DNA from 4 places in the Planococcus dechangensis genome. Region 1 is predicted to be linked to each of the others. Evidence: riboswitches for the same ligand, from Rfam matches in the RefSeq annotation. Region 1 holds a riboswitch; each other region holds the start of a gene.
The links. Region 1 has a riboswitch for S-adenosylmethionine ahead of mtnK (S-methyl-5-thioribose kinase). Riboswitches for the same ligand answer to the same signal wherever they lie in the genome.
Positions count from the first base shown of each region.

Region 2: it holds a riboswitch for S-adenosylmethionine, as region 1 does, so the genes downstream of both, ACFO5U_RS10030 (O-acetylhomoserine aminocarboxypropyltransferase/cysteine synthase family protein) here and mtnK (S-methyl-5-thioribose kinase) in region 1, are expected to answer to the same signal.
Region 3: it holds a riboswitch for S-adenosylmethionine, as region 1 does, so the genes downstream of both, acsA (acetate--CoA ligase) here and mtnK (S-methyl-5-thioribose kinase) in region 1, are expected to answer to the same signal.
Region 4: it holds a riboswitch for S-adenosylmethionine, as region 1 does, so the genes downstream of both, ACFO5U_RS14720 (bifunctional homocysteine S-methyltransferase/methylenetetrahydrofolate reductase) here and mtnK (S-methyl-5-thioribose kinase) in region 1, are expected to answer to the same signal.

Region 1 is NZ_JBHSGL010000002.1:317,256-322,377, reverse strand. It holds gene ACFO5U_RS02145 (methylthioribulose 1-phosphate dehydratase) at 1-186, opposite strand, end outside; gene ACFO5U_RS02140 (2-hydroxy-3-keto-5-methylthiopentenyl-1-phosphate phosphatase) at 183-848, opposite strand; gene ACFO5U_RS02135 (2,3-diketo-5-methylthiopentyl-1-phosphate enolase) at 845-2,068, opposite strand; SAM riboswitch class I at 2,139-2,252, opposite strand; SAM riboswitch class I at 2,569-2,722, shown strand; gene mtnK (S-methyl-5-thioribose kinase) at 2,801-3,991, shown strand; gene mtnA (S-methyl-5-thioribose-1-phosphate isomerase) at 3,988-5,049, shown strand; gene ACFO5U_RS02120 (sugar ABC transporter substrate-binding protein) at 5,046-5,122, shown strand, end outside.
Region 2 is NZ_JBHSGL010000005.1:1,398,044-1,403,165, forward strand. It holds gene metX (homoserine O-acetyltransferase MetX) at 1-378, opposite strand, end outside; gene ACFO5U_RS10030 (O-acetylhomoserine aminocarboxypropyltransferase/cysteine synthase family protein) at 391-1,680, opposite strand; SAM riboswitch class I at 1,783-1,898, opposite strand; SAM riboswitch class I at 2,086-2,198, shown strand; gene ACFO5U_RS10035 (methionine ABC transporter ATP-binding protein) at 2,330-3,361, shown strand; gene ACFO5U_RS10040 (methionine ABC transporter permease) at 3,351-4,001, shown strand; gene ACFO5U_RS10045 (MetQ/NlpA family ABC transporter substrate-binding protein) at 4,086-4,919, shown strand; gene ACFO5U_RS10050 (M20 family metallopeptidase) at 4,940-5,122, shown strand, end outside.
Region 3 is NZ_JBHSGL010000005.1:315,751-320,872, forward strand. It holds gene ACFO5U_RS04630 (long-chain-fatty-acid--CoA ligase) at 1-387, shown strand, start outside; gene ACFO5U_RS04635 (TVP38/TMEM64 family protein) at 423-977, opposite strand; gene ACFO5U_RS04640 (helix-turn-helix transcriptional regulator) at 1,006-1,773, opposite strand; SAM riboswitch class I at 2,055-2,163, shown strand; SAM riboswitch class I at 2,239-2,346, shown strand; gene acsA (acetate--CoA ligase) at 2,413-4,116, shown strand; gene ACFO5U_RS04650 (YeeE/YedE family protein) at 4,231-5,122, opposite strand, start outside.
Region 4 is NZ_JBHSGL010000015.1:61,969-67,090, reverse strand. It holds gene metH (methionine synthase) at 1-1,377, opposite strand, end outside; gene ACFO5U_RS14720 (bifunctional homocysteine S-methyltransferase/methylenetetrahydrofolate reductase) at 1,358-3,214, opposite strand; SAM riboswitch class I at 3,323-3,425, opposite strand; gene ACFO5U_RS14715 (DUF6920 family protein) at 3,531-4,370, opposite strand; gene ACFO5U_RS14710 (acyltransferase family protein) at 4,508-5,122, opposite strand, start outside.

The sequences.
Region 1 (5,122 bases):
GACGAGCAGGAAATCTTCGTTTGTTTCCTTGTATTTGTCTTTGCCGCTGGCGGTGACGAGAAATTCAAGCGGCTCATCCGACACTTTAATCGCCAAATTGCCGCTCGTGCCCATGAACCAGTCGCGCGCGGCGAGTGCCCGTTTCACTTCGGCGAGCTCTTGCCAGCGGGTGTCGTAAGCGCTCATGAAATCACCCCTAGCTTGGCGTCGAGAATATCCGTCACGTCGTGGAAGCTTTCGAATGCTTCGTAGGCAATGCCGAGCTCCTCGCATTTGTCGACGAGGAAATCCCTGGCGATGACGAGATCCGCTTGCTTGGCGGCTTGCAGGTCGGTGATGGAGTCACCGATAACGATGCTCGTCGATGGCTCCGACATGATACGGCGCATGACGGACGGCTTGCAGCATCCGCAGCCTTGGCTGTCGCATTGGTCGTCGCATCCGTGCGGGAAATTAATGTGAATTGTATCGCCCGAGAAATCCGCTTCGTTGCAATAAATGCCAGCGAATGGACCGTATGGCTCGAGCAATGGGTAGATGAAAAAATCGATGCCGCCGCTAACGATATAGAGCGGAATATCATGGCGTTTCGTATAGGCGACGAAATCGGCGAAGCCTTCGCGGATTTCCGCTTGTTCGAGCGCATAGTTGATGATTTGTTGCTTGGTGGAAGACGGCAGCAAGGAAAACATTTGCTGGACGCCTTCGCGTATGGAAATTCGCTGATCTAAAATCTGATCTTTTATCGGCGCCCAACCCGGCGGATCGAACTCTTTCATAATGGCGATCAAATTATCGCGGGAAGTCACCGTTCCATCGAAGTCGCAAAATATTACTGGCTTGTTCATACGGTCTCACCCCATAGTACTAAAGCTTTTTGTAATTCTTCCTGTTGTTTGGCGGCTTCTGTTAAAGCCTGTCCTTGCAGTGCGGCGTCGATCGCTTGGCGGAACGCTTTGCCGCCGGCAGCAGCACCGTCCGGATGGCCGTGGACGCCGCCTCCAGCATTGATGATGCTATCGATGCCGTAATCTTCCAACAGCAGCGGCACAAGTGCCGGGTGGATGCCGGCGGATGGCACCGGGAAGCTGCGCTTTAATGGGCCGTCGCTGACCAGTTCACGCCCGAGCTGCAACGCTGTTTCTTTCTCGAGTGCCACACTGCCGTAAGGGGAGGGAAACAAGCTAAAGTCGGCCCCGGCCAAGCGTGTCAATTTGCCGAGTGCGAGCGCAGTGGAAACGCCGTAAAAATCGGATGAAGTATACGCTCCGCTGAACGCTGGATGCGCCATTAGCGGCAATGCTACTTCCGTATCTTCAGCCAGCTCCTGCAAGACGTCGAATCCGTAGGCATGGACATTAAACAGTAAAGCGTCCGCACCGAGTTCACGCGCCCGCCGCGCCTTATCTCGCAGGCTCGATGTCCGTCCGGATAAATTGACGGCATAGAGCGTGCGGTGGCCGGTTTCTGCGTATACTTCGTCTAATACATGACGCGCTGCGGCGATGCGCTGGTCAAACGGTGTCAGTGGATTGTCGAATAAAATTTCATCGTCTTTCACCAAATCGACGCCGCCGAGTGCCTGTTGGCGAAGCTGTGCCGATAAATAATCGAGATCGCGGCCGATGACGCCTTTGAAGATGCTCATGGCGAGCGGGCGCTCGCTGACGCCGAGCAATTCACGAATGCCGTCGATGCCAAAGCGTGGGCCCGGGAACTGGCGGAGCAAGGAATCTTCAAATTCCAAGTCGATCAATTTGATTTCGCCGTCGAGCGACAATTTACCGAAGACGGTTGTCAGAATAGCCGGCAGATCCGCTGAGAAATTGGCCGCCGGGTAATGGATTTTCAAATGGGCTTGAATGACGCCTGGACGTACGGGGTGGGTGATGTGCGAAAATTCTTCGACCGACACGACGCGCCCTTTATGTTGTTGCAATTGCTGTTGCTCGAGCAATGGCAGATCGGTCCACGATCCGACCGTCAGACCGAGTGCAATGGCTTCTGCTTTTTTTTCGAATGAACCGGCTTTGCCGAATAATTGATATGTCGCGATAACACCGCTCATGAATAACCCTCCTGCTTAGTGGACATAAAAAAACCTCTTCATAAACAAGAAGAGGTTAATGATTAACGCCTTCTTATTTCCCAGCCAATCAATTGCGTTGGCTGCAAGAATTAGCACCGTGTCCATCATTGGACCGGTTGCCGGGCTTCGTAGGGCTTGTCCCTCCACCTGCTCTGAATAAGAATAGAATATGGAATTGTGGGTGTTGCAAAGTAATTCTGATTATTTCATGATAGGCAGCATCTGTCAACGGACAATATCAAAAATATCTGAAAAATATCCTGACGTCATTTCGGGAAGTTTGTTCGTCCACTAATCGACGATCCAAGCAGTACGGCATATCAACGGAAGACCAAGTGGTGGGTTGGTTACATTGACAACCCGAGTAGCGGACTCGCCTTTAGCGGAAAGATTTTCATTTTTTCGAAATATTTTATTGACAATGAATTCAGAATCATGCTAGCATTCGTTTCAGAACTTCATAATGTTGCATAGTAGTACTCTTATCAAGAGCAGGCAGAGGGGAATGGCCCGATGACGCCCAGCAACCGACCGTAATACCGTTGTGAGACGGGGCGCTTTGGCGCCGGGATTTGATCCCCTTAAGGCACGGTGCTAATTCCATCAGAAATGTACATTTCTGAGAGATAAGAGGCATGGGATCTCTTATTCTGCGCCTCTTTCTTTCGGGAAAGAGGCTTTTTATTATTCTACAGAAAAGAGGCAAACCATATGACCATTACAGCACCGTCTACATATAAAGCACTGACTGAACAAGAAGCAATTGCGCTGGCACAGGAGTTGGAAGTCTTTGCGACATCCGCTTCTCTGTTATGCGAAGAAATCGGCGATGGCAACTTAAATTATGTATTCCGCATTAGCGATTCTGCCACTGGGCAAGGGCTCATCATCAAACAGGCCTTGCCTTATGCGAAAGTCGTCGGCGAAAGCTGGCCGCTGACGCTTCACCGCGCGACCATTGAAGCGAATGCCTTGAAGTTGCACGGCAAACTGGCGAAAGGCCGTGTGCCGGAAGTTTATGCGACGGATGCTGCGCTTGCTGTCACCGTCATGGAAGACTTATCGCAATTGACGATTTTACGCAACGGGTTGATCGACGCCAAGCATTACCCGAAGCTTGCGGAACATATCGGCGGTTATTTGGCGCACACCTTGTTCTACACGTCGGATTTCGGTTTGCATCCGTTTGAGAAAAAGCGGCTTGCGGCTGAGTTCTCCAATCCGGAGCTGTGCAAAATTACGGAAGACCTCATTTTCACCGACCCGTTTTTCGACCATGACACCAATGATTTCGAAGAGCCGCTGCGCGAAGCGGCACAGGAAATTTGGGACAACCAGCCGCTGAAATTCGAAGTGGCCAAACTGAAGCGCAGCTTTTTGACGGAAGCGGAAGCACTTTTACATGGCGATCTGCATACCGGCAGCATTTTCGTCGACGAACACGATACGAAGGTCATCGATCCGGAGTTCGCCTTCTACGGGCCGATTGGCTTTGATATCGGTTTGTTTCTCGCCAATTTGATCGTCCAGGCGATTACCCGCAGCGGCGAAGAACGTGAACTGATTGTGCAAGACATCACCCAAACGTGGCAAGTGTTCGAAGAGCAGTTTTCAAGCTTATGGGAAAGCGACGGAATCGAAACGTATAAAACGACGGCCGGCTACCGCGAATACGCCATCGAAAAAATCTTCCACGATGCGATTGGCTTTGCCGGATGTGAATTGATCCGCCGGACGATCGGCTTGGCGCATGTCCGCGACTTGGATGATATTGCAGATGAAGCGACACGAATCGACCGCAAGCGGCAAACCTTGAAAGCCGGTGAAACTTTGATTCAAACGCGCCGGAGCTATCAGTCCATTGCTGAGCTGGAAGCGGCGATTAAGGAGCTGAGCAAATGACCATTCCATTATCGGTCATCTGGAAAGATGAACAACTGGCCATTTTGGATCAGCGACTGCTTCCGCAGACGGTCCACTATGAAACGCTCGAGACTTTGGAACAAGTGCACGAAGCGATTTTCCAGCTGAAAGTGCGCGGAGCACCGGCGATCGGCATTGCCGCCGCTTATGGCTTGGCACTTGCGGCAAGGAGGCACCACACGATAGACATCGATTTATTCCGCCATTATGTAAAACAAGATGCAGCCTATCTTGTCGCCTCCCGCCCGACAGCGGTCAATCTGGCATGGGCGATCGGACGGTTAGTCAGTCGCATCGATCAGTCAAGAACAGTTGAGCAAGGAAAAGCGCAACTGATCGAAGAGGCGCAGCTGATCCGCGATGAAGACGAAGCGGCATGCCGCAGTATCGGCGAACATGCACTCGAGTTACTCGCAGAGAAAGAAAAAGTCATGACAATCTGCAATGCGGGATCGATCGCGACAGCCAAATACGGCACTGCACTCGCACCGTTTCATCTCGGCAAAGAGCGCGGCCGCGAGTTCGAAGTGTACGCATGCGAAACACGTCCGCTGTTCCAAGGGGCGCGCTTGACCGTTTGGGAATTGCAGCAGGCAGGAGTCGACGTCACGCTCATCACCGACAGCATGGCGGCACACACGATTGGCGCAAAAGGAATCGAAGCGATCATCGTCGGCGCGGACCGCATTACGGCAAACGGCGACACGGCTAATAAAATCGGCACACTCAATTTGGCGCTTCTCGCGCATGCATATGGCATCCCTTTTTATATAGCGGCCCCGGTGTCCACATTCGACCTCTCTCTTCAAACCGGCAGTTCTATCCCGATCGAAGAACGGGCGGCGGAAGAAGTGGCAGCGATCGGGACGCAACAAATCGCACCGGCCGGAACGAAAGTGTTCAATCCAGCTTTTGATGTCACACCGGCAAAGTATATTACGGCGATCATCACCGAACGCGGCGTCATCCGCCCGAATGATGAACAAACTATCGAGGCCCAGCTTTATGCGGTGCCATCAAAAGGAGAAACGATATGAAAAACAAATCAGCATGGTTCATTTTATTCGGATTAGTGTTCGCCATCTTGCTTTCAGGTTGTCAGCCCAAAGG
Region 2 (5,122 bases), on a different contig from region 1:
ATCGATGCCCAAAGCTTCCAGCGCCTTGCGCTCTGCTTTGACCATATCACGGATTGTCAGCTCAGGAAACGCTGCACGGTAAGGATGCCCTGTTTCGGGATTGATCGATGACGGGCCCGTCGAACCATTGCATCCGCCAAGCACATTAAAGGTAATGACTTGGAACAAGTCGGTATCCACCGCTTTGCCGGGACCGATAAGCCCTGCCCACCAGCCTGGCTGCACTGAAGTGCCGACTGCATATTGGTCGCCTGTCAATGCGTGGCAAATCAGAATCGCCGGCGCCGTTTTATTGCCGACATGCTCATATGCCAATTCCACTTCAGGTAAACTATCGTTCGATTCCAGCGTCAGCCGGCCGATGGATACTGTCGTCATTCGAATCCCTCCTTACGCGTTTGTGAGTATCGCTACTTGGATGGCTTGTTCCAAATCAGCGATCAAATCTTCGTGATTTTCCAAACCGACTGACAAACGGATCAATTCTTCTGTAACCCCGCTGTTTTTCAGTTCTTCTGCCGTCAATTGCTGGTGCGTCGTCGAAGCCGGGTGGATGATCAGCGATTTGGCATCGCCGACATTCGCCACATGAGACCACAGGTTGACTCCATCAATCACTTTACGACCGGCATCTCTTCCCCCTTTGATGCCAAAGTTGACGATCGAACCGTAGCTGTTTTTCAAGTATTTCTTCGCAAGTTCACTTGAAGGATGATCTTCGAATCCAAGGTAGTTGACCCATTCCACTTGAGGATGGTCTTTCAAATATTCCGCTACCTTTTGTGCATTGCTTGCATGGCGCGGGATGCGCAAGTGTAAAGTTTCAAGCCCCTGCAGCAGTGCATGTGCGCTGTCTGCGCTGAGAGTCGGCCCGAAATCGCGCAATAATTGAACGCGCAGTTTCGTCGCAAACGCAGCGTCCGGAACATCGATACCGAAGCGGATACCGTGGTAGGATTCATCCGGTTGTGTGTAGTTCGGGAAGCGCGGGTTGTCCCAGTTGAAGCGGCCCGCATCTACAGCGACACCGCCGATGGTCGTGCCGTGCCCTCCGATCCATTTTGTTGCCGAATGGATGACCACATCTGCACCGAATTCGATCGGGTTGCTGACGAACGGTGAAGCGAATGTGTTATCGATCAATAGCGGAATACCGTTTTCATGGCCGATTTGTGCGACGCGTTCAACATCAAATACGTTCAGGCTCGGATTTCCGATGATTTCACCGAAGAAAGCTTTTGTCTTGTCGGTAATTGCAGCACGGAAATTTTCCGGGTCGGTCGCATCGACGAACTTTGTCGTAATACCGTAGCGCGGCAATGTGTTAGCGAATAGATTATAGGTGCCTCCATATAGATTGCTATCGGCGACGATTTCATCTCCGGCTTCCGCAACGTTCAATACCGAAAATGCGATTGCTGCCATGCCCGATGATAGAGCGACTGCCGCTGTGCCGCCTTCAAGCAAGGCGACGCGCTGTTCGAATACATCTACAGTAGGGTTCATGATACGTGAGTAGATATTGCCAGTTTCTTTCAAACCGAATAAGTTTTGTGCGTGCTCTGTATCTTTAAAGACATAGGAAGTTGTTTTATGGACTGGAACTCCACGCGAACCTGTTACTTGATCTGGTTCCTGTCCGCCGTGCAATAAGAGTGTTTCGGGTTTAAAATTTGTCATTGTGAGTTCCTCCTGATTTTTTATAATTTTTGTAAAAGGTGAGGAGGACATAGAAAAGACCCTCTTCAGAAAGAAGAGGGCCGTCATATACGGATTTACCTCCTCTCATCTTTCAGCGCTGCACATGCAGTACTGTAGGATTTAGCACCTTTCCAGACGGTTGTCTGTTGGTTGCCGGGCATCGCAGGGCCTATTCCCTCCGCCACTCGTGATAAGAGTATGAAACTATTTTTTTGCTTGTGGAAAAGTATAGAGGACATAGCCGTTTAAAGTCAAGTGTATTTGTCGAAAAATTTTAACTACTATATAAGCGATATTTCCGCTAAAAGTTTTTTCACAAAGCGGTTGACATTTTCCTTATTTCGAAATAAAGTAGGAATCACGAATTGAATAGCTTACATCACTTTCTTATCCAGAGAAACCGAGGGACAGGCCCTTTGACGTTTCGGCAGCAGATTCGCAAATTCGCGAAAACTGTGCTAATTCCTGCAAATGCTCTAGCATTTGGAAGATGAGAATGAGATGGTTTCATAATTGGAGCCTTCTTTTTTCTTGTGCATAAGAAAAAAGAGGGCTCTTTTTCGTTATTTCAGGAAAGTGTTCGTTCGCATTTATTCGAATCGTTACAGGCAGCCATAGGAGGGACACCATGATTCAATTTGAAGCAGTCAAGAAAACATATGTATCCGGTAAACAGGAAGTCCATGCGCTTAATGGCATCGACTTGACCGTTGAAACCGGTGAAATTTACGGCGTCATCGGTTTTAGCGGCGCAGGGAAAAGCTCATTGATCCGGACAGTCAATTTGCTCGAACGCCCTACTTCCGGGCGTGTATTTATCCACGGAGAAGACATCTCCGCTTTAACCGCTAAAAAAATCCGAGACATCCGTAAAGATATCGGCATGATTTTCCAGCATTTTAACTTGCTCGACTCGAAAACGGTGCATCACAATATCGCGATGCCGCTGTTGCTTGCCAAAATGCCAAAAACGGAAATCGACCGCAAAGTTACAGAGCTTCTTGAATTTGTCGGACTGGCTGACCAGGCAAGAAAATACCCGGACCAATTGTCCGGCGGCCAGAAGCAGCGAATCGGCATCGCCAGAGCGCTTGCAACCAACCCTTCGATTCTTTTGTGCGACGAAGCGACTTCCGCTCTCGATCCGCAAACGACACAATCGATTTTAGACTTGCTGCGGCGCATCAATAAAGATTACAACATTACCATTTTGCTCATCACCCATGAGATGGGCGTCATCCGGGAAATTTGCGACAAAGTAGCGGTCCTTGAAGAAGGGCGCGTGATTGAGCAAGGCAGCGTCTTCGATGTTTTCACGAAACCGCAGCACGCAACGACCAAACGCTTTGTCCGCTCCGTCATGAACGATGAATTGCCCGAGTCCTTACTCGACCAAATCTATAAAAACGATCAAAAGCGTCCGATTTACCGCGTCCAGTTTACCGGCACTTCCGTCGGCCAGCCATTCATGTCGCGCGTGTCGCGGGAATTCAATCTCGATTTAAATGTCTTGTTCGGTAATATCACTGAGCTCCAAGGCATTCCTTATGGCAATTTAATCGTTGAATTCGACGGCGCTCGCGCTGAGATCGACCGTGCACTCGCTTCGATCCGCAACGACAATATCCTGGTAGAGGAGGTTCAGCAGCATGCAGGTTAATCAATCGCAAATTTTAGAAGCATTATGGGAAACACTTTATATGACCGGTGCTTCGTTTGTATTCTCACTCGTCATTGGATTGCCGCTGGGCATATTGCTCGTCGTCACTAGAAAAGGGCATCTGCTGGAAAATGAAGTGGTCTTCAACATATTGAACATTGTCATCAACATATTCCGCTCGATTCCGTTCATTATTTTGATGGTCGCAATCATCCCATTGACACGGCTCATTGTCGGCACGTCGATCGGAACTGCCGCAGCCATCGTACCTTTAGTGTTTTACGCAGGGCCATACATTGCACGACTCATAGAAAACTCGCTGCTCGAAGTCGATAAAGGCGTTATCGAAGCGGCCCAGGCAATGGGGGCATCACCAGGGCAAATCATTTTCCGCTTTCTTATTCCGGAAGCACTCAGCTCGCTTGTCCTGGCTCTGACCATAGCTATCGTCGGTTTGATCGGTGCCTCCGCTATGGCTGGTGCTATCGGCGGCGGTGGGCTCGGAGACTTGGCCATCACTTACGGCTACCAACGCTTCGACACCATGGTCATGTTCTTGACGGTTGCAATACTCGTCGTACTCGTCCAAGGTGTCCAATCACTCGGCAACTTGATGTCACGCCGTGTGCGTCGCAGTTGAACCGAAAACATCAATAACATCATTACTGAATATATTTTAATCCCTTTCTAACCATAAACTTAAAACCCACTGGAGGATTTCATTATGAAAAAAATTACAGCTCTTTTTGCAACAGCCGGCTTAGCTACTCTACTCACCGCATGCGGAGGCGACGATTCCGCCGACGGCACTACTACCGTCACACTCGGCATCAGCGGTTCGGATACAACCATTTGGGATTATGTCGGTGACAAGGCCGCTAAAGAAGGCATCGAACTCGACATCATCACGTTCTCGGATTATGTGGCACCGAACTTGGCACTTGCTGAAGGCGAACTTGACTTGAACGCCTTCCAAACGATTTCTTATTTCGATGAATTTGTCGAAGAACATAATGTCGACATCGTGCCGATCGGCTCTACCGTCATCGCACCGATGGGCTTGTACTCCGAAAAGTACGAATCGATCGATGAACTTCCGGACGGCGCACAGATTGCAATGCCGAATGAAGCGACCAATATGGGCCGCGCGTTGCTCTTGCTCGATGAAGCAGGACTCATCACCTTATCTGAAGATGCCGGTTTAACAGGAACGGCTCAAGACATCATCGACAACCCGAAAAACATTGAAATCATGCCGATGACTTCCGGCCATACCCCACGCGCCATGGCGGATGTCGAAGCATCTATCATCAATAACGGCGTCGCGATCGATGCCGGCTTGAATCCATCGGAAGACCCGATTGCACGCGAAAGCGACACTGCAAAACCGTATATCAACTTGATCGCCGCACAAGCAGGGCAAGAAGATAACGAAGCCTATCAGCGCATCGTCGAACTATACCAAGAAGAAGATACTGCTGAATTTGTCGTCGAGTACTCAAAAGGCGCGCAAATCCCTACTTTCGTTTCTGTTGAAGAGCTAGTCGATTATCAATGATCCACTAAGGAGGAAATCAAATGACCATTATTACCGAAGCACGCGAAACGATTACCGAGTCGGTTGATAATAATCGAGCCCAGTATTTGCGCATCAGCCACGCCATCCATGAAAACCCGGAAATCGGCAACGAGGAAGTGTTTGCCAGCGGATTGCTAACCGGATTGCTAGAAGAAGCGGGATTCCAAGTTGAAGAAGGCGTC
Region 3 (5,122 bases), on a different contig from region 1:
TACACAGGCGACTTGGCCGTAACGCATCCGGACGGCTTTATCGAAATCCAGGACCGTATCAAGGACATGATCATTTCCGGCGGAGAAAACATTTCTTCCACCGAGATCGAAGGCGTGCTTTACAAGCATCCGGCGATTGCGGAAGTGGCAGTCATCGCGGTACCGGATGAGAAATGGGGCGAAGTGCCAAAAGCGATTATCGTCTTGCACAAGGGGGCGGAAGTAACCGAACAGGAAATCCTTGATTACACGCGCGAAAACATGTCACGCTTTAAAGTGCCGAAATCGGTTGATTTTGTCGAGGGATTGCCAAAGACAGCGACCGGCAAGCTGCAAAAGTTCCAATTGCGGGAAATGTACTGGGGCGGCGGCAAAAAAGTCAATTAACGAATAAAAAGCGAGCGCCCCATTGGCGCTCGCTTTTATGTGGAATCTAATGATGCGCTCTTGCGTTTGCGAAAGAGCGCAAGAGCGGCAATGACGGCCACCCCTATCCCCAAGACGCTGTAGAGCATGCGTGTCGGCAATAAAACAGTCAACCCGAACGCCACCGCGATCTCCAGTGCCACCGCTGGCAATTTGCCGAGTGAACTTGCGGCAAAAAATAGCGGAGTTGAGATAGGGGTGACGGCTGCGCCTGCTGTTACAACACCGGACGGCACAAACGGCACGAGGCGCAGCAATAGCACCGACCAAAAAACGCTCTTTGTTTGTTGGCGCTGGAAAAACCGGAACCAGCGGTGTTGCTGCCAGGAGAGCGGAATGAGCTTGGCTCCGTAACGGTAAAGCCAAAATCCGCATAAGGCGCCCAAAATTTCTCCGCTCACGGACAACACGCTGCCCCCGATTAACCCGAAGCGGTCGAGGTTGACTGGCGTGACGAGCAAACTCGGGATAAAACCAAGCGCACCGATAGCGATATTGAATAGCAGCAGGGCCGCAAATTCCAATGAGCGGTACATTAATTCGATGGTCATAACATAAATAGTCTCCTTTAAAGTGGCATTACAGGCCATCCGCTTGCTTCATGCGGTAGCGTTTAGGGGTTGTGCCGCTAAAGCGCGTGAAGGCGGCATGGAACTGCGTCGCGCTCTTATAGCCGCAGAGGGAAGCGATGGACGAAACGTCATGATCTGTTGCCAGCAATAACTGCTGTGCGCATTCCATGCGGCAGCGGATGACAAACTGAAGCGGCGTCTCGTGGCATTGTTCTTTGAATTTGCGGCTAAAATGAAACTTGCTGAGGCCTGTCCGTGCCGCTGTTTCGGATAGTGAAAACGGCAAATGGCACGTTTCTTCTAAGTTATGCAAGAGATGAGGCAATCGAAACGACTCAACAGGATTTGTTAAACGAGCCACTTGGGCCAGGCCGACCTCCAACAGCAAAAGCTCCACAATCTTTTGGCCTTTGCCGAATGACGCTGACGGCGCTTGCTGTTCCCGCTCCAGTTCCGCAAACAGCGCACTGGTATAAATGGGACTGGCTGGTCTGGCCCGTTGAACAGAAGCCGCTTTAACAGATAACGCGAAAATCAGTTTTTTGATGGGCTGCGGATCGTCCACAACAACCAGACGGTGCCAATAGCCCGCCGGAATCAGTAGCAGATCACCTGCAGACAGCACCAGTCGACGGTCGGAGAGTTCAATTTCCAGTGTGCCGCGTTCCACCCACAACAGTTCCGCCGTCTTGTTGTGGCGGTGGAGCGGAGTGGCGACGGCCTCAGGTAACGGATTAGGGGAATCAATGGTTCGGATAAAATACGATACTGGCATAAGCACCCACTCTTTTCATTTAGTAGACTTTCTTGATTATAGCAAGAATCAAGAGCTGGGAGCGGGTTTCTTCGAACATCGCCATGGAAATTCTGCACGATGCGCAATAATTGATAAAAGGTTCTGTCCGTTCCAGCATATGATTTACTTGACGCACAAGTTAATACCGATTATAAAAGTCGGAAAACAAGGAATATTTCAAGTTATTTGGAAAAAATGTTTGACATTCCAGAATCGCTGCCTTACCATTGTCGACATAGCGAATTTCATAGACAATTATCATCTTATCGAGAGCGGCGGAGGGAATTGGCCCTGTGAAGCCCGGCAACCGGCAAGTCTTTCTTGCACAGGTGCTTCTTCCAACAGGCGAATGCGTCTGGAAGATAAGAGAAGGCACAGCAGACCTTCTCTCGTAGAGGTCTGTTTTTTGTTTTGGCTATTCGTTTTTCAATTACATAGCAACACTTCTTATCAAGAGTGGTGGAGGGATCAGGCCCGACGAAACCCAGCAACCGGCAAGCGATGCTTGCACAGGTGCTACTTCCTGCAGTCCGCGAGGCTGAAAGATAAGTTGAGGACCGAACCCCCTCTTCTTTTGATGAGCGGGGTTTTTTCTATAACTAAAAGGAGGCACATCACATGAGCAATCGATCATTGGCACCAAGCTTTCAACCCAGGAACAAGCCGAACTTGCAGAATTATGACCAGGCACGCAGTTCCTTTTCATGGCAGCAAGTGGAAAAGCAATTCACTTGGAGTGAGACAGGAAAAGTCAACATGGCCCATGAATGCATCGACCGGCATGTCGAGGACGGCTTTGGCGGCAAAACGGCCCTTCACTATATCAACGGCGAATACGAGGAGCGTTGGACATTTGACGAATTGAAAAGACAAACCGACCGCGTCGCAGCAGCACTACACAGTAAAGGCGTCCGCCGGGGCGACATCGTCTTTATTTTCCTGCCGAAAAATGCCGATTGCTATATCGCCATGCTGGCGGTAGTGAAGCTCGGCGCCATCGCCGGTCCGTTGTTCGAAGCGTTCATGGAAGAAGCTGTGCGCGACCGCATCCAAGACTGCGCAGGGCGCTTCATCATCACCGACCCGGATCTAGCCGTGCGCATACCACGGGATGATTTGCCGTCTTTGGAGAAAGTCTTTATTACCGCCAGCGCCGAGCGCTGCCGGTCGGGTGAAATTTCATTGGCAGAGCTGGTAGAACAAACCACTGACAATGGCTTTTCGACCGAATGGGTAGACTTGGAAGACCCACTCAACATCCATTACACGAGCGGCTCGACCGGTAAACCGAAAGGCATCATCCATGCACACCGCGCGATGATCCATCAATACCAGACCGGCCACTGGGTGCTCGACTTGAAAGAAGACGATGTCTATTGGTGCACGGCGCACCCAGGCTGGGTAACGGGAACGGTCTATGCGATTTTCGCCCCTTGGCTGAACCGCGCCACCATCGTCGTCAACGGCGGGCGCTTTGATGCTGATTCTTGGTACGCCACGATCGAACGGGCGAAGGTCACGGTTTGGTACAGTGCGCCAACCGCGTTCCGCATGCTGAAATCGGCAGGGGACGGGGTGTTGGCGCGTTATGAGCTCGGTTCGTTGCGCCACATCCTCAGCGTCGGCGAACCGCTGAACCCGGAAGTGATTTATTGGGGAAGCGAGCAGTTAGGCCTGCGAATTCATGATACATGGTGGATGACTGAAACCGGCGCCCAGTTGATCGTCAATTTGCCGTCTGAAATCATTAAGCCAGGTTCCATGGGGCGACCGTTCCCCGGCATTACGGTCAGCATCCTGAACGATCAAGGCGAGGTGTTGCCAAACGGGGAAATCGGCCATTTGGCGATCCGCGCTCCGTGGCCGGGCATCATGCGAGAAGTGTGGCAAAACGAGGCCAAATACAATTCGTATTTCCAGTTCGACGGTTGGTACTTGTCCGGCGACTTGGCGATCCAAGACGAGGACGGCTATATCTTCTTCCAAGGCCGCAGCGACGACATGATCAATTCCTCGGGTGAGCGCATCGGCCCGTTTGAAGTGGAAAGCAAATTGCTTGAACATGCAGCGGTCGCAGAAGCGGGCGTGATCGGCAAGCCGGATGCACTGCGCGGCGAAATCGTCAAGGCGTTTATTGTGCTCAATAGCGGTTATGCGCACAGTCCCGAATTGATCGAAGACATTCGCTTGTTTGTCCGTTCGAAACTGTCCGCCCACGCTGCACCGCGTGAAATCGAAGTGATCGAGGAATTACCGAAGACGAAAATCAGCGGCAAGATTTTGCGCAGGGAGCTGAAAAGCCGTGAACCTATCGAGCAGTAAATCAGAGTTATGGCTTGCAGCTTTTCTAAATGAACAAATCCAATCAAAAAGGAGGCGTTCCCCGTGGGGGGACGCCTCCTTTTCTATACTTAACTAAAATGCCATATAAACTGGCTAGCACACCGAATCGTTGGATTTCGGGACCGATAAGCCGAACAGCGGCCGCAAGTAAAGTGCGAAAAATGTACCGGCGAGTGCGAGTATTCCCCATACATAGCCGTGCAGGCTAAATGAGGCGATACCGCCGAAATAAGCACCGATGTTGCAGCCGAACGCGAGACGCGCCCCGTAGCCCATCATCAAACCTCCGACAACGGATGCCCAGAAGTTGCCGGCAGTAATTTTGGTGAACTTGAACAAGCCGCCGGCAGCCGATGCCAGAAAGGCACCGAGGATCACACCAAAGTTCAAGATGGTCGTAGAATCGGCGAAAATGGACGATTCGAGCATGGCGGCATTCGCCCCTTGCCAGTAGCCCCAGCTTGCGACGTCCATGCCGAAGAATTCAGCGATTTTAGACCCCCATAGCGCAAATGCGGATGTGATGCCCCACGGCGTGCCGCGCGTCATCAAAGTCAAAGCATTCAATACGGCAAGCGCCACAGCGGCAATGACGAGCGGCCAAGAGCCGCGGAAAATCCGTCTCCAGCCCGTTGCGGTCGGAAGCGGCGCCATTTTCGGTGCGCGTTTCTTTTTCTCGATCACTAAAGTGATCCATGCAATCAAGCCGAACAACGCGATCGACACCAGCCAAGCCCCGCTGTAGCCGAGACCTGTCGAAGTGGCAAGGGAAATCGGCTCAAATGCCGGCATGTCCTCTGTCCAAAACGGCAAATGGTAAGCACCGATCGTCGTTCCGATAATGAAGAATAACAGCGTGACGAACATGACGGAGCGGCCACCCCCGATCGCATAAAGCGTACCGGAAGCGCAGCCACCGCCAAGCTGCATGCCGATGCCGAAGATGAACGCACCGACGACTAAGCTGACGCCGACAGGAGACACA
Region 4 (5,122 bases), on a different contig from region 1:
GACAACGACTGCGGCGCCGTATTTTTGCACAAGCGGCATGACCGCCTCGAAACGCTCTTCCCCGTCTTCCAGGTTGATCGAATTGATGATCGCTTTCCCTTGTGAATACTTAAGCGCCACTTCGATAACGTCTTCATCGGTGGAATCGATGACCAGCGGCACTTTCACTTTTTTCACGACTTCCTGCATGAACGCTGCCATGTCGTCGAGTTCTTCGCGGTCCGGGTTGGCCAGGCAAATGTCGATGACGTGTGCGCCGTTCTTCACTTGCGCACGGGCGATTTCCGCGGCTTCTTCGAACTTTCCTTCTATAATGAGCCGTTTGAATTTACGCGAACCGATGACGTTCGTGCGTTCGCCGACAAACAGCGGGCGCATCGAATCGTCGTATTCGAGCACTTCGATGCCCGATATCGCATGGCCGTGGCTTGTTTCATTGCGCACGCGCGGCGCAAGCCCATCGACCGCTTCGCGCACTGCCGCAATATGCGCAGGCGTCGTGCCGCAACAGCCGCCGACGACATTGAGCCAGCCTTTTTCGGCAAAGCCGCGCAGTTTTTTGGACAAGGATTCCGGCGTTTCGTGGTAATGGCCTTCCTCGTCCGGCAGCCCGGCATTCGGGTAACAGCTGACGTAACCTGATGATAATTCGGACAATGAACGCAAATGGTCGGTCATGAATTCTGGGCCTGTCGCACAGTTTAAGCCGACAGAAAGCGGCTTGATATGCTCGATTGACACATAAAACGCTTCGATCGTCTGACCGGCGAGCGTCGTGCCCATCGGTTCGATCGTTCCGGAAATCATCACCGGAAGCTCTATCCCCGTTTCTTCGAACGCATCGCGTATCGCGATCGTCGCCGCTTTGACGTTAAGCATGTCCTGACTCGTTTCGAGCAGCAGCAAGTCTGCGCCTCCTTCAATCAGCGCTTTCGCCTGCACTTGAAAATCTTGCTTTAATTCATCAAACGTAATGCCGCCGGTCACCGACAAGGTTTTCGTCGTCGGCCCGAGTGCACCCGCTACAAAACGCGGCCATTCCGGCGTCGAGTATTTTGCCTGGCTGATCTTAGCGATTTCCACCGCTTTTTTATTGATTTCCGCTGCTCGGTCTCCGAGTCCATATTCGTCGAGGACGACCGGTGTGCCTCCGAATGTATTCGTGCAGATGATGTCGGCGCCTGCTTCTAGGTACGCATCATGGACCCCTTCTAGAACGTCAGGGCGGACGATGTTCAAATATTCGTTGCAGCCGTCATATTCCTCCCCGCCGAAATCTTCCGCGGATAGGTCCGCGTTCTGGATCATCGTTCCCATCGCTCCGTCGATGATCAAAATGCGCTTTTCTAGCTGTTGTTCAATGAGATGTTTTGACATATTGGCCATCGCTCGCTTTCTCTATATCTAGTTGGCGGATGTAGCGGATCAATTCGACCGTCATGTCATAGCGGACAAACGGTGTGATCAAATAAATGCCGTGGAACAATTCCGCCGCCGTGTCGATCAATTCTTTGGCGATTTGGATGCCTTCTGCCGTCGCCTTGTCTTTGTCTTCGCCGCATGCGCGCATGCGGTCGAGTGCATCTTCCGACAGCTTGATGCCCGGCACTTCGTTATGCAGGAAATCCGCGCTGCGAATGCTCGTCAGCGGCATGACCCCAAGGAAAATGGGCGTCTCCAGATGCTTCGTCGCTTCGTAGATTTCAATAATCTTCTCTTTCGTATACACCGGCTGTGAAATGAAATAATCCGCGCCCGCTTCGATTTTCTTCTCCAGCCGCTGGACGGCGCGTTCGACGACGCGGACATTCGGGTTGAACGCTGCTGCGACCGAGAAATTCGCTTTTTTGCGCAGCGGCTTGCCGGAGAACGAAATCCCTTCATTCAGCTGTTTGATCAACTGGATCAATTCCATGCTCGACACGTCGTAAACGCTTGTTGCGCCGGGGAAATCTCCGACTTTGGTCGGGTCGCCGGTGACAGCCAGAATATCGTGGATGCCGAGTGCATCCAGTCCCATCAAATGCGATTGCAAACCGATCAAATTGCGGTCGCGGCAAGTGATGTGCGCAAGAGGTCTGACGTCTTGCTTGTGTTTGATGATGGAACCCATCGCCATATTGCTGATGCGCGGCGAGGCCAGCGAATTGTCCGCCATGGTCAAGGCATCGATGCCTTCTGCGTCGAGTGCTTTCGAGCCTTCGAGGAATTTGTCAATGTCCAAATGGCGCGGCGTATCGAGTTCAACGATGATGGTCCGCTCGGTTTTCGCTTTTTCGTGCAAGGGTTTGTCTTTTAACGCCTCCGCTTCACGGATGACGATTGGCTTTTTCTCTTCGACTTTCTTTTCGGTAATCGGCTGCAGATGGCCGATGCGCTTTTTCACCGCTTCGATATGTTTCGGCGTCGTGCCGCAACAGCCGCCAATCAAACGCACACCTTCTTCGCGCAGCAAAAGTGCCGCGCGGCCGAAATAATCGGCATCTGATTCATAGACGATGCGGCCGTCTTCGATGTCTAGCAATGAAGCATTCGGATACGCCGACAAAAAAGCTTTTTTCGGCAGTTCGACGCCCTCGAACGCCTGTATGGTGTGGTGCGGGCCAAGCCGGCAATTGACCCCGACGATTTCTGCACCGAGCGCTTCGAGGCGGTGCAAGCCTTCGTTCAAGCTCATGCCGTTTTGCAAGACGCCCGGTTCGTGCATCGATAATTGCGCGATGAGCGGCGCATCGGTCAAAGTTTTCAAATGGCTGATGGTGGCGGCGAGTTCTTCAAAATCGTAGTAGGTTTCAAGCAGCAAACCGTCCGGGTCGCCCGATAATAAATGTTGCGCTTGCTGGTCGACCATGGCTATGATTTCGTCCAAGGTCGCATCGCTTTTGCGGATGCCGCGGATGCCGCCGATTGTGCCGACGACAAATTGCCCCCCGTCTTTGGCGGCTTTGTTGGCGATTGCGATAGCCGCTTTATTGATTGACTCGACTTGTCCTTCGAGGCCGTAGCGGGCGAGCTTATGTGCATTGGCGCCGTACGTGTTCGTTTGGATAATGTCCGCTCCGGCAGCGATATAATCGCGGTGGATCTTTTCGATCACTTCGGGGCGCTGGATATTCAATTCCTCGTTGCAGTATTCAATGCCGTAAGAGTACAAAAGCGTTCCCATGGCGCCGTCTGCCGTCAGCATCCGTTTGTTCAGTTCATCTAATAACATGTTTTGTCCTCCTCCGGTTTTGGTTTCTGCCTGTTGTCAAATTGCTTCGATATGAAACAAAAAAAGCCTTCCATGAAAAAGAAGGCTTTACGATATCGGACTCGTTCCTTTTCATCTGCCAGGCGCATGCCTGCTGGATTTAGCACCTGACCGCTAGCGGCTGGTTGCTGAAGCGTCATCGGGCCAGTCCCTCGACTTCTCTAGATAAGAATTCACTATGCAATTTTTAGTATTCCCACATGATACCCCCTGTGGTGAATCGGGTCAAGGTGATTAGTCAAAAAACAAAGAACTTTCTGTTACCTTTCCACTATTCTCACCAGGATGCCGGCACACTCGGGTTGATTTTCGCCCCGTCCACCGTAAATTTATACCAAGTGAACGGGCGTCCATCGATTATCCATGTAATATCGACGCGGCGCGGAATTTCGATGCCGTCGACCGTCTGCCAGTCATGCACTTCGGCAATGCACGGCAAGCGAACCGATTCTTCGTCCACTTCTTTATAGCGCATCGCACGCGCACGCTTTATGCGCCCTTGTTCATCAAACTCGAACGTTACTTTTGCGATCGATTCATTGTACGTCATTTCTGCATCCACTGAATGCGCAGTGCTTTTCGTAAATTTCACGTACGGGCTAAAGACGAGTCCCGGCAGCCACACCATCTCCATCAAAAACCGCTGCAGCGCCGACTCATTCAATTTGCCATCCGGCATCTGGCGGTTGATCGGCACCAGTCCTGCAAAACGGATACGCATGCCTGCTCGCCCGTCGCGGAAACTGTCAGATCCGGTCACTGATAAGCCATCCATTTTCATGCGCGCCTTCCAATAAAACGACGGCGGCTCGACAAAACTGTATTGCTCCGCTTTCGATTCGGCCCATTCTGTCTGCTCAGGCTTAGTCTTCATCCAACCCGTCTGCTTGATGTACACCGCCATCACTTGCTCACGACCGATCACGCCGATTTTCCCGAGCCATTTTGCCATCGGCTCCGGCAGCGCCTCCGCCATTTCCTGTGTGACGGCTCCGGCAAGGCGGACTTCCGGCCACGTCGGCTTTTCTTCCGCTGTTAAATTTTTGTACTTACGATACGCCCCAAACACGCCAACCATACTAAGCGACAACCCAAGAACCGGCCATATGCGTTTCATGTGCTATACCCCTTTCCGTTTTGACTGTGCTTTTGCACCACTCGTTCCTGACTATAGCTTTCGACACGAGATCATTTATCCCTGCCAGAGCCAGCCAATAGAAAAAACGCCCCCACAAATCGCGGGAGCGTTTAAAATTAGGAAGCGTCATTTAAAGCCGGTTCAAGATGTTCTTTCAACGCTGGGCCTAAAGTTCTCGAGTACAGCGTCGTCAAATGGTGTTGATCACGGTAGACGAGCACATTGCCGATGACCGGCGGACAGTTTGTATCCGTACAGAAATATTCAGAGAGGTCGGCGAACGAGACGTTTTCCGGAATGCCTTGTGTATTTTCCCAAGGCACCACATCAGCCAGCGCTTTGTCGCGCGGCACGGAGCAGTTCGCCTGGCTCAAGTTTTCCAAACACTTTGTCGGGTCGACTTTCATGCGCGGATTGTCGCGCACCGCGAAAATGTCGGAGATTCCTTCGAAACGCTGCCATTTGTCGATATACCCTACAGGTACAGTATCCCCTTTACCGACTGTCGCAGTCGTAAAGATCGTGTCCGGCGGATCTTGCAGCAAATGCTGTTCCAAATTATCGTTCCACTCCATGCACGATTCGGTCAGCAGCTCACCGAAATCATCTGCAGTAAAACGGCACGCATCTTTGATGTATACATCGATGCGCATATTCAATTCTTCCGCAATTTCTTCGAGTGCCGGGAACCAATGCCCTGAATGCGAACCGCCAACGAGCGCCACGACATG